DNA from 3 places in the Exiguobacterium sp. PvP048 genome. Region 1 is predicted to be linked to each of the others. Evidence: a T-box and tRNA genes for the amino acid it is inferred to sense, from the RefSeq annotation. Region 1 holds a T-box; the other regions hold tRNA genes.
What was found. A T-box is a leader RNA that pairs with one kind of tRNA and senses whether it is charged. The one in region 1 lies ahead of ABIC15_RS02000 (valine--tRNA ligase), so its partner is inferred to be a tRNA-Val.
Positions count from the first base shown of each region.

Region 1 (4,266 bases):
CCGTTACGAGTGTTGACGTCGGGAAGTACTTCTGATAGTCAGCTGCACCTTCGTTTGGCCAGCCCATCGTCGAGAACGGCCAAAGGGCGGATGAGAACCATGTATCCAGCACATCGTTGTCCTGTTCCCAGTTTTCGATGTCCGACGGTGCTTCTTTGCCGACGTACACTTCGCCCGTTTCTTTGTGGTACCAGGCCGGAATCCGGTGACCCCACCAAAGTTGACGGCTGACACACCAGTCACGGATGTTTTCCATCCAGCGGACATAGGTGTTTTCAAACCGTTGCGGGATGAAGTTGATTTTATCTTCGCCTTGCTGTTCCTGCAATGCTTTTTCAGCGAGCGGTTCCATTTTCACGAACCATTGGAGCGACAAGTACGGCTCAACAATCGCGTCCGACCGTTCCGAGTGACCAACGGAATGCAGATGCGGTTCGATCTTGATCAAGACACCTGATTCTTTTAAGTCTTCGACAATCTGCTTACGGCATTCGAATCGGTCCATACCTTCGTATTTCCCTGCATTTTCGTTCATCGTTCCGTCTTCGTTCATGACGAGGACACGCGGTAAGTCATGACGATTTCCGACTTCAAAGTCGTTCGGGTCATGAGCCGGTGTAATTTTAACGACACCGGTTCCGAACTCCATATCGACGTATTCATCAGCAACGATCGGGATTTCCCGGCCGACGATCGGTAACGTGATCGTTTTTCCGACGAGATGTGCATAACGCTCGTCTTTCGGGTTAACAGCAATCGCTGTATCGCCGAGCATCGTTTCCGGACGTGTCGTCGCCAGTTCAACGTGACCCGTTCCGTCCGTCAAAGGATAACTGAAGTGATAGAAAGCGCCTTCGATATCTTTATAAATAACTTCGATGTCTGAAATTGCTGTTTTCGTCGCCGGATCCCAGTTGACGATGTATTCGCCGCGGTAGATCAAGCCTTTTTCATATAATTTGACGAATACTTCCTGAACGGCCTCTGACAGTCCTTCGTCAAGCGTAAACCGTTCCCGTGAATAATCGAGTCCGAGTCCGAGTTTTGACCACTGCTCGCGAATCGTTGAAGCATATTCTTCTTTCCATGCCCATGATTGTTCAAGGAACTTCTCACGTCCCATTTCAAGACGCGATTTACCTTCTGCGCGGAGTTTCTGCTCGACTTTTGCCTGTGTCGCAATTCCGGCATGGTCCATTCCCGGCAGGTACAAGACGTCAAAGCCCTGCATCCGCTTCATCCGTGTCAGCATATCCTGAAGTGTTGTATCCCAAGCGTGACCAAGGTGCAATTTACCGGTAACGTTCGGCGGTGGGATAACGATTGTATACGGTGCTTTCTCCGGATCCTGATCAGCTTTAAAATATTCCCCTTTTATCCAAAAGTCGTACCATTTTTCTTCCGTCGCCTGCGGATCATATTTTGTCGGCATTGATAATTCCTGCATCTGAATCGCTCCTTTAGTCCATAATAAAAACGGCTTCTCTCGTCCTCATCTAAGGACGAAAGAAGCCGTTGCTCTTCCGCGGTACCACCTTAGTTCACTCTTGACAGAGTGCCCTCTAGTCCGCGTAACGTGCGGCAATCCGGATTCTGCTTGCTGTCGCTTACAGAACCAGCTCGTGGGGTGACCTTCGTCAGCACTTCCTGTCACATCTCTCAGCCAGTGGATGTGTTCTCTCATACAGTCCGGTTGTTGACTACTCTTCCCGTCATCGCTGTTTTCCAAATTATTCTTTCTTTATTTTATCCGAGACCTCTACGGCTCGTCAAGAACTGCTTAACGATTAAATTCGAGTTGTAATTCTTTGAATGTCAGCTCGACTGCTGCAATCGTCTGCTCGATATCGTCGTCCGTATGAACGGTCGACAGGAAGAGTCCTTCAAATTGTGACGGTGGTAAGAAGATACCACGTGCCGCCATTTTTTGATAATATGAGCGGAACATATCGAGGTTCGATGATTTTGCCTGTTCGAAGTTCGTCACCGGCTGATCCGTGAAGAAGACACCGAACATCGCACCGGCGCGGTTCGTCGTCAATGGAATATTGTATTTCGCAGCTGCTGCGAGATACCCTTCCGACAAACGGTTGGCTTTCCGGTCAAACTCTTCGTAGTGTTCCGGTTTCAGTTGCGTTAATGTCGCAAGTCCTGCCGCCATCGCAAGCGGATTACCTGATAATGTACCGGCTTGATAAATCGGACCTTGCGGCGCGATTTGTTCCATGATATCGCGACGTCCGCCGTAAGCACCGACCGGCATACCGCCACCGATGACCTTACCGAGACATGTGATATCCGGTGTGACACCGAAATGTCCTTGGGCACAATTGAAGCCGACGCGGAAACCGGTCATGACTTCATCAAAGATCAACAGTGTGCCGTGCTGTTCCGTGATTTCGCGCAGTCCTTCGAGGAAGCCCGGTTGTGGTGGAACGAAGCCCATATTGCCCGCTGCCGGTTCGACGATGACACCGGCGATATCGTCGCCGTGTTTTTCAAATGCAATCCGGACCGCATCCATGTCATTGTACGGCACCGTCAATGTCATACTGGCAATTTGTGCCGGTACACCCGGTGAATCCGGCAGTCCGAGTGTCGCAACACCTGATCCGGCTTTAATCAACAGTGAATCGCCGTGACCGTGATAACAGCCTTCGAATTTCAGGATTTTTGTTTTTCCTGTATATCCGCGTGCGAGACGAAGCGCAGCCATCGTCGCTTCCGTTCCGGAGTTGACCATCCGGACGACTTCAACCGACGGGACACGGCTGATGACGACTTCCGCCATCGCCGACTCGATTTCGGTTGGTGTGCCGTAGCTCCATCCACGTGTCGCCTGCTCTTGAATGGCAGCCGTCACGATCGGATCAGCATGACCAAGAATCATCGGTCCCCATGATAAAACATAGTCGATGTATTCTTTTCCGTCGATATCGTACAGACGTGATCCTTGCGCACGTTCTGCAAAAATCGGTGTCATGCCGACTGATTTATACGCGCGAACCGGGCTGTTGACACCGCCCGGCATGAGCGGTAAGGCCCGCTCAAACGCGGCTTTTGATTTTGAATTTTGATTCGTTAAGCTCATTTCGACCCCTCCAAGTAACGGCAAATGTCTTTCGCGAAATAGGTGATGATTAAATCGGCTCCGGCCCGTTTAAAGCCGAGCATCGTTTCCATGACAATACGTTCTTCGTCAATCCAGCCGTTTAACGCAGCAGCCTTGACCATCGCATATTCACCCGATACGTTATACGCGACGATTGGTAAGTCTACCCGTTCCCGGACATCCCGAATGATATCCATAAAGGCGAGAGCCGGTTTGACGATCATGAAGTCGGCACCCTGCTCGACATCTGCTGTCGCTTCACGGAATGCTTCCCGACGGTTAGCCGGATCCATTTGATACCCTTTGCGGTCCCCTTCACCAGGTGCCGAGTTTGCCGCATCACGGAACGGTCCGTAATAAGCGGAAGCATACTTGACGCCGTAACTCATGACCGGGATATGGCTGAATCCATTCTCATCGAGTCCTTGGCGGATCGCCGCGACAAATCCGTCCATCATGGAAGATGGTGCGATGATGTCGGCACCGGCACGCGCTTGAGACACTGCTGTTTGGACGTGCAACGGAAGTGACACATCGTTATCGACCGTTCCGTCGGCGACGATGCCGCAGTGTCCGGTTGACGTATATTCGCATAGACATGTATCCGCGATGACCGTCAGTTGCGGTGCGACTTTTTTAACGAGTCGCGTCGCTTCTTGAACGATTCCATGATCATGGAATGCCCCTGTCCCCTGTTCATCTTTTAAGTGATCGTGCGGAACACCAAACAGGATGACCGATTCAATACCAAGTGAAACGACTTCCTTGATTTCTGCTTCAAGATGGTCGAGTGAAAGGTTGAATACGCCGGGCATCGAGCTGACTTCCCGTTTGATATCTTCCCCTTCTGCGACAAACAACGGATAAATCAAATCAGTTTTGTGGAGATGATTTTCCCGGACGAGTGAGCGCAATGATGCTGTATTCCGCAAGCGGCGGTGACGTGCGAATTCTAATGTATTCATAACAGTTCCTCCTCTAAAATACAGTCAATCAGTCCGTCGAGTGTATAGACGGCAGCGACCAAAAGTGGTGTCAAACCGAAACGTCGAGCGGCTTGCTCGGTAATCGGTCCGATGGTCACGTAAGTCGCCGTCGTCTCTTGACGTAGTGGAGCAATCGCTTCGACAGCTGAAGGACTTTGTAAACCAATA
Region 1 is NZ_JBEPSU010000001.1:391,477-395,742, forward strand. Features, by position in the region: gene ABIC15_RS02000 (valine--tRNA ligase) at 1-1,453, opposite strand, end outside; T-box leader at 1,496-1,725, opposite strand; gene hemL (glutamate-1-semialdehyde 2,1-aminomutase) at 1,781-3,091, opposite strand; gene hemB (porphobilinogen synthase) at 3,088-4,077, opposite strand; gene ABIC15_RS02015 (uroporphyrinogen-III synthase) at 4,074-4,266, opposite strand, start outside.

Region 2 (4,266 bases), on a different contig from region 1:
CAATCGTCAAACCAAGCCCTGATCCGCCCCGGCTTCGTGATCGTGACGGTTCACTGCGGTACAGACGTTTTGTCACATGGGGTAAACTTTCTTGACTGATGCCGCTTCCTGTATCACGTACTTGAAAATACGGTCCTGTTTCATTCCTGCCGTATCGGACGACGATTTCACCGGTTGCTGTATATTTTTTTGCGTTATCTAATACATTTATCAGCACTTGCTTGAGCCGAATTTCATCTCCTGCTATCTCTACCGGTTCCCCTGATACATGCAAATGCAGCCCTTTTTCTTCAATTGCAGGTCGCATTTTCTCTGTCGTCGAGACAATCAATTGATCGAGCGCAAGCGGCACTCGTTCGACTGAGAATGCATTCGTATCGGAACGTGCCAGTAACATCAGCTGTTCAATCAATGTGCTCAAATGATCGCTTTCTTCTTTGATAATCGACAGATAAGCTGTTTTTTCAGATTCCGGCAAGTTTGGACGATGTAATATATCTGCATAACCCTTCATGTAGGTCAGCGGAGTTCGAAGTTCGTGCGAGATATTTGCTAAAAATTCTGTCCGTTCACGATTCAAAAAATCAAGATCTTTTGCCAACTGTGTGATGGAGCGTGCCAGTGCCCCAAGCTCATCCGAGCGGTTTACCGGTAAATCCACGTCAAGGTTTCCTTCTTTCAACTTGGCCGTCGCACGCTCCATCTCAATGAGTGGTCTTGAAATCAATCGTGTACACAGCACGACAGTCGTAAGCGATAGAAGGACGGCAATGATACCAACTTGAATGAATTGTTGTCTTAACGGGTCGACGACTTGTTGAATTAACGTTTCCGGAGCAAACATGAAGACATGCCCACGATGAACACCTGAAATCGTGATTGGACTATCTGTCATAAAAAAACCCTTCGTTTCCGCTTGAGCTCTTAAAATCCGATCTTTTCGTTGTGTTTGAAATTCCGTATGGATAAGCTCTACTTTCATTTTGGGAGTAAGTGGATGCGAAGCCTTTAAAATTTTTCCTTTTTGATCCGTGATAACGACGGTAAATTCGGATGCTGATTCCATCAAACTGACATGTTCCAATGTTTCCGCATGAAATGATTCCTCGAGGACATCGCGGTGCGTGTTCCCTCGGTTCAGCAAACCGAGGACCACTTCATTCGTCCTTTGATTCACAAGGTTTAAATAGAGGGTACTGAACAGAATGCCGCCGATGACAAGAATGGCAGTCAAAAAAAGTAGACCAATGTAGTATGAAATATGCCGCACGCCCTGCTCCTCCTTTTTCTTCACTATTACGATACACTTTTCCAATGACTCATTCAGTCAGGTAATTGAATTGTCACTCTTTCTGCACGGTTTCTGCACGAAACACGGGTATAGTAGTCACATAACCAAATTACTACAGGAGGTCAATTTTCATGAAAAAACAACTACTCGTTACATCACTCGCTCTTTCTGCTGTCCTAAGTTTAGGTGCCTGCGGATCTGATTCCAATTCCTCTACTTCACACGATACGCATGATAATAAGAACGATTCCCATGCAGGGATGATGCATTCAAGTGATGGGAAAATTCCCGCTGGACTGAAACAAGCTGAAAATCCGAAGTTTAAAGACGGATCAGACGTCCTTCTGTCCTCTGATCATATGAAAGGGATGGATGGCGCAAAAGCAACAATCGTCGATTCATTTGATACAACAGTATATGAAGTCAGCTATACACCAACGAACGGTGGTAAAAAAGTCAGTAATCATAAATGGGTGATTCAGGAAGAACTCAACCCGGTTCCGGCTTCACCGTTGCAAGCAGGTGATGAGGTAACTTTAGCGGCTGATCACATGAAAGGGATGGATGGTGCAAAAGCGACCATTGATCAAGCCGATCAGACAACCGTGTATATGGTCGATTTTAAACCGACAACCGGTGGAAAAACGATTAAAAATCATAAATGGGTGACAGAAGATGAACTTCAAACCAATGATTAAAACAAAAAAACCCGCTCATCCAAGGATGAACGGGTTTTTGGTATGATTCTGACTGGGCTCGAACCAGCGACCTCTACCCTGTCAAGGTAGCGCTCTCCCAGCTGAGCTACAGAATCATGATGCAGTACGTTATGTACTTGCTAGGACATGTATTAATATAGCAAGAAACTAACCATCTGACAAGTACTTTTCTAAAAAAATATGAAAAATAAAAATGAACGGGGCTGAACTCAATGTTGATTCAGCCCCTCTCTTTTACTTATAGAATAGTCGTCACTTGATCGACCGGTAAACGGAGCGCCGGACGTTTTTTCGCGTCTTCGACTGCTTTCCCGACAGCAATCAACATGACCGGGACATAACGTTCGTCTGTAATAAACGTTTCTGTAAAGAGTTGGTGATTGAATCCGCCCATCGCGAGTGTCGAGAGTCCTTTTGCTTCAGCAACTAGCATCAGTTGCATCGCAGCTAAACTTGCGTTTGACATGGCTGCATCTCTCGCGTAAGCCTCGCTTTGATAAGCCCCTTCTACTTGTCCTTTGATCGAGTCAAACAAGTCTTCCGTCATGCCTCCTGCTTCTACAGCTGGTCCATAAACCGGATTATAGTTTCGGTTTGCCTGTAAATCCCCTAGTACGGCAATGACGACGGAAGAAGAACTGATGGCCGGCTGATTGTAAGCGATTGGAGCTAATCGTTGTTTCGCTTCTTCCGAATGGAAGGCAACGAAATGCCAATGTTGCAGGTTCCAGGCACTTGGCGCAGCTGTCGTCAATTCAACCAATTCTTGTACTTCTTTTTGTGAAAGCGTGAATGTCTCATCGTAATGACGAACTGACCGGCGTTCTGTCAAAATCGATAGTGTGTCAGATAATGTTTGATTCATAATGATCCCCCTCTAGGTACATCTGTTTACTATGTTATCGTATCATCCTCTACGCTTACCTGTCATATGACAAGACTTGCTAAAGAATCTTCTGTTATAAAACAAAGATTGACATACCGCTTCTGTACTAGTACAATAAAATAAATTCAGTGTTGTTTGCTGGTACATCCATATACTAAGAGGAGGAACACAATCATGGAACAACCCCTTTACCAAGAGACCTCTCCCGAGTTTTACCGTCAACTTCCGGTCAAAACCTGCTCCCATTGCGGAAAAGAAATGGATGAACAATGCGAATCGTATAAAACAGAATGTGATGAGTGTGCTGTTACAGAACACTAATCGCAAATTTGCTTGAAGAAGGAAGTCTACCGTAGCGGATGGACTTCTTTTTTTGTTTGAAAATATAACATTATTTCTATCTTAATCAACTTTTTTTGAATTACAGGTTCTCCAGTCATCTTTTTGTAATATTTTCGTTACAAATGAAACAGACAAAATGTTACATTTAACTCATAACATTTTCCGTAAAGGAGCTCAGACATCAATGGATTCATACAACTCAGGCAATCCCATCGGACTTGGTCCAAGATACCGAAAACCCAAACGAAAGTATTTCGCTAAGCTTTTGATCGTGCTGGCGCTGATTCTTCTTCCGATTGGCGGTTACATCGTTTATCAGTACTTGACTTCGACACAACAACAAGCGAGCGTAAAAACCGTCCAATCTTTACAGGAAGTTCCGACTCCGAACCTGGACAAGGCACGCGTCGAGAAATGGAACGGGATTACTAAAAAAGTGGCGTATCTGACATTTGAAGACGGACCGACCGCTTTGACTTCAGACATCTTGAAATCATTAAAAGAACAAGAAGTTAAAGCGACTTTCTTTTTGATCGGAAGTAACATCAATGAGCAACCGGATGTCGTCCGCTCGATGGCAAAGGCTGGACATTACATCGGACCACACAGTGAAACTCATGATTACGACACGTTGTATAAGAAAAAGCAGTATGTTCCCGAGATGCTGCGGGTACAGAAACAAATCAACCAACTGACGAATCACAGCCCGTTGTTGACACGTCCTCCTTATGGATCAACACCCGGCATTACCAAGTCGATTGCAAAAGAGATCGAACAGGCGAAACTTCGGGTGTGGGACTGGTCGATCGATTCGATGGACTGGTACTACAAAGACAGTGCGAAAGAAGTTGCGAAAACCGTTATCAACCGGGCAGAAGATCCGGTCGAAATCATCCTGTTACATGAACAACCGCAAACATTGCGGGCATTGCCTGCGATCGTCGCCGGACTAAAGAAAAAAGGATATCAATTTTCCGTCTATGATGAAGACTTTCATATCCCGTATAATTTCGCAAAATTCTCTAATT
Region 2 is NZ_JBEPSU010000004.1:120,611-124,876, forward strand. Features, by position in the region: gene ABIC15_RS10005 (sensor histidine kinase) at 1-1,270, opposite strand, end outside; gene ABIC15_RS10010 (YdhK family protein) at 1,423-1,989, shown strand; tRNA gene ABIC15_RS10015 (tRNA-Val) at 2,033-2,105, opposite strand; gene ABIC15_RS10020 (nitroreductase family protein) at 2,249-2,875, opposite strand; gene yhfH (protein YhfH) at 3,071-3,217, shown strand; gene ABIC15_RS10030 (polysaccharide deacetylase family protein) at 3,423-4,266, shown strand, end outside.
Region 2: it encodes a tRNA-Val, which carries the amino acid that the T-box ahead of ABIC15_RS02000 (valine--tRNA ligase) is inferred to sense. The anticodon was not compared.

Region 3 (4,266 bases), on a different contig from region 1:
ATCCCTCGTCACACGGGTGTTGCAGGAGATGAAGGCAGAAGCGGAAAATGCCTATACGACGACAGCTTCGGTCGAAGAAAATAAACAGGCGATGATTGATGCCATTGTCAATCATCAACAGCAGCATCTGTTTATCTTACAAATCACACAAGAAACCCAGACACTGAAACTTCAGGAGATGTCGGAGCTACGGATTCGAATCGAGCAGCATATCGTCGAATATATAAAGAATCTGCTGGAAACACGGTTGGAACTTGAAAAACGTTCTCCGGCCGTTCCGGTCGAAGTAACTGCGTTCTTACTGTTCAAGACGTATATTGCCTTGATTTCTGAATGGCCGCTGATTGGGAAACCGCTTGAATTAAAAACAATCAGTCAAGCGATGTTAAAATTGTTATAATGAAAACAGCCTCTCGATGAATGGAGAGGCTGTTTTTGCGTGATCGATCCTTACTCGTACTTGAATGGAGTGTTTTATTTGTCCCAGCTTTTACTGTCCAATTTTCTGTTCACGTTAGCTTTGCTGGTCTACGTCATTGTATCGCTCGTTGATATGTGGAAATCGTACACCCGCACCAGCTCCAAAACAGATTTTCTGTTTTTCATTTTAACATTGATCACCTTATTTATCGGATTTCTTGTATCCCCTTTCCTCGGGCTTGCCTTTCAATGGAAACGAAGCCGGACGAAACGGATCATCGGGATTTTACTTATCGCCGTCCCTTTAATGCTCGTTCTTGTAAGCCGTTTTTTATAATCACATGTGTCATCCATCGAACGATCCGTGCTTATTCAAGCGGATCGTTTTTTCATGTTCTTCCGCCTAAAAACAGTTTACGCAACAGTTCTTTTTCCGGCATCGGTGCCGCATTAAACGCTTCAAGGTACGGTCGGTCATCGTACTTCACTTCAATGACATTCACGTTCCACTCTCCGCTGTTCAGTTCGACTACCGCAAATGGTGCTACAGCTTCCGGCTGACAGCCTAGCGCCCCCGGATTCAGGTAAGTTATCCCCATCGCCCGGACCAACTGTTTCGGATGATGATGCCCAAAGCAAATCAGACTCGCCTGCTCGCCTTTAAAGAGCTCGGGCAGGGATTGTTCTGTTCCGTCCACCGTATCTGCCAACGGTTCCTCTCCAATCGCTTTTGTTTCATCCAGATACGCATAATGTGTAAACAATGCTTCCTGTTCCGAAAATGTTTTTCGGACGGTTCTTGGGAGCTGCTCCAAAAAACGTTGATTGTCCGGTGTTAACTGATCGGCAATCCATTGATGATGTTTTTTCGCATGACGGTAACTATCCGGATATTTTTGACCATGGATCAACGCAAGGACATTTTCGTCATGATTTCCGCTGATGGTCGTCATGTGTGGTGTCGATCGCACAATTTCGATGACTTCATTCGTTTGTGGTCCGATGCCAATCAAATCTCCGAGACAGAAAATTTCTGAGACATCTGCTTCTTCCGTTATTCTTTTTAAAACTGCTTCTAATGCCGTTGCATTGCCGTGAATATCCGTAATGACTGCAAATTTCATGAAACCGCCTCCAATGTTCAACTTATGCCATTCTTATCTTTCCCCTGATTTTAAGTTCAAAAATCACGAAAAATAAATTGTCAGAAAATATTGATTATTCATCTTACCCGTGTTAGGCTTAGAAAAATTCACGGAGAGGGGAATACACTTTATGTATGTAAACCACATTACTGGCCGACTGATTATTCTATGCTCGAGGGACTGAAACCTTTTCCGCTGATTTTCGGAATTGATTTTGGGCCCTCCTTTCGATGCATCGAATGAGGCGCCCGCAGGAATACTGGCGCCTATCCGATACCGGATAGGTTTTTTTCATGGCAAAGCGAAATAGAGAGAGGATGAGTGAGTTGAAAGAATATGCGATGGATCGAATGGTGAAAGTATCTGCCGGGATGGCAAATGCCGTGTTAGTGACGTTAGGGGTAGGATTATTGATTGAGACGTTCGGAAATCTCTTACATATTGAAATGTTACTGACAATCGGCGGCGTCGCCAAAGTCTTACTCGCCCCCGCACTCGGAGCCGGAATTGCTTATCAGCTTGGCGGAAACACCTTAGTCTTATTCAGTGCGATGATTGCCGCGACGATTGGCGGAGCCGCACTTCAACCGACGGATGCCGGTCTTGTCCTCGTACCGGGTCAACCAATCAGTGCGTTACTCGCAGCTGCTGTGGCCGTCTTCGTCGGAAAACGGATGACAGGGAAAACAAAATTCGACATGATGGTCATCCCGGTCAGTGCTGTTCTCGCCGGCGGTTTTACCGGTCTTGGTGCCGCTGCCGTCACAACACCTCTCCTCACACGATTCAGCGCAATGGTTACTGCGTCCGTCGAGTCTTCACCGATTGCAACATCGCTTGTTATTGCTCTTATCTTTAGTGTCTTATTGATGTCACCCGCTTCATCGGCTGCACTCGCAATCGCCCTTCAACTCGACCCGGTCGCCAGTGCCGCTGCTTTAATCGGTTGTTCAGCTCAGTTTGTCGGATTTACATTGATGGCATATCGTCAAACAGATCCCGGCGGTTTGATTGCTTCGTTCTTCGTCACACCAAAGGTTCAGTTTCCGAACATCGTTAAGAATCCAAGACTTGTCGTCGCTCCGTTCCTGGCCGCGATGATCTCGGCACCCATCGCCACACTTGTTCTTTCACTTGAAGTCCCTTATGAACTTGCGGGTCTCGGATTAAATTCAATGATTGCCCCACTCAACATCTTCGTTAATCAGGGTTTTAATGCGTTCCTGATCTTTTTTGCAACCGGCGTCGTCCTTCCCGGTGTCTTGACGCTCGTCTTTTACCGCATGACGACGATGGCCGGTTGGACAAAGATGGGCGACCTTCGATTAGAAATTCAATAGGTGCTCACGTTGCTGTTCCCTCATATAATGAAGGAACAGCTTTTTTACATGAAAAAACTCCCGTTCATCGTGTGATGAACGGGAGCTCGGTATGATTCTGACTGGGCTCGAACCAGCGACCTCTACCCTGTCAAGGTAGCGCTCTCCCAGCTGAGCTACAGAATCATGATCGTGTGTCCTGGGTATATGTTTATTATAGCAACATATTGAAAACTGTAAAGACTTTTCTCTGATTTTTTTTATTATATTTTTTCTTTCTGCTCTACAGTTCAAAGTTGCAGGGTTTCGTTTCGTCCTCTACTATGTAAATAAGCACATATAAAATAAAGGAGGGGTAACTGTTGAATTTTTTAACAAGGTTTAGTTTAAAGAACTCTGTCGCTGTATTTATTATTGCTATTTTATTAGTTTTGGGCGGCGTATATTCGTTTTCTCAGCTTAAAGTGGATCAATTTCCTGAAATTGAATTTCCTCAAATTTCAGTAGAAGCTGTGTATCCAGGCGCATCTCCGGATGATGTCGATAAACAGGTCGTCTCAAAACTCGAGACAGCACTGAAAGGGATCGAGGGCTCGACAAAAATCACGAGCTCTGCTTATGAAAGTATCGGGATCATCAATATCGAATTCCCATTTGATACCGATATGGACAAGGTCGAACAACAAATCGATGCTGCGATCCAGGATGCTAACCTTCCGGAAGAAGCGACAACGAAGTTAAACCGCTTCTCATTTGGATCGTTCCCAATCTACAACATTTCCTTCTTTAGTAAAGACGGAAAAGAGATTGAGTCCCTTCTAAAAAATGAAATCGAACCGGAACTGAATAAAATTCCGGGCATCAACAGTGTTTCTGTTGGTGGTTACAAAGATGATTTAGTCCAGATTACTGTCGACAACAAAAAGGCAACAGCGGCCGGTTTATCGTTATCAAGCATTAAAGAACAAATCAATGCCAAATATGTTTCCTTCCCGTCTGGTCAGCTCGCAGAAGGTGATTCGAAGATTCCGATCCGGGTCGAAGAAAAACTGGAAAACTTGGATAAATTAAAAAATCTTCAATTGACGTCAAGTGTTGCTTCCGGTGCTGCTTCCGGCGGCCAGGGTCAACCTGCCCAATCAGGACCCCCGGCTGGTGCTACCGGCGAAACGGGTGCTCCGACAGAACAAGCGGAACCGGTTCGTCTTTCAGACATCGCTACCATTAAAGCTGTCTCGAAGCAAAGTGAAAAAACACGTTATGATTTAAAAGATTCTCTCTCGATGGCCATTACGAAAAAACAGGATGCTAATACGGTTGAAATCGCCGATGGTGTCACAAAAATCTTAAACAAATACGATGACCAAATCGATTATACGATC
Region 3 is NZ_JBEPSU010000004.1:109,146-113,411, forward strand. Features, by position in the region: gene ABIC15_RS09945 (TetR/AcrR family transcriptional regulator) at 1-400, shown strand, start outside; gene ABIC15_RS09950 (hypothetical protein) at 479-757, shown strand; gene ABIC15_RS09955 (metallophosphoesterase family protein) at 810-1,544, opposite strand; gene ABIC15_RS09960 (PTS sugar transporter subunit IIC) at 1,883-2,905, shown strand; tRNA gene ABIC15_RS09965 (tRNA-Val) at 2,998-3,070, opposite strand; gene ABIC15_RS09970 (efflux RND transporter permease subunit) at 3,247-4,266, shown strand, end outside.
Region 3: it encodes a tRNA-Val, which carries the amino acid that the T-box ahead of ABIC15_RS02000 (valine--tRNA ligase) is inferred to sense. The anticodon was not compared.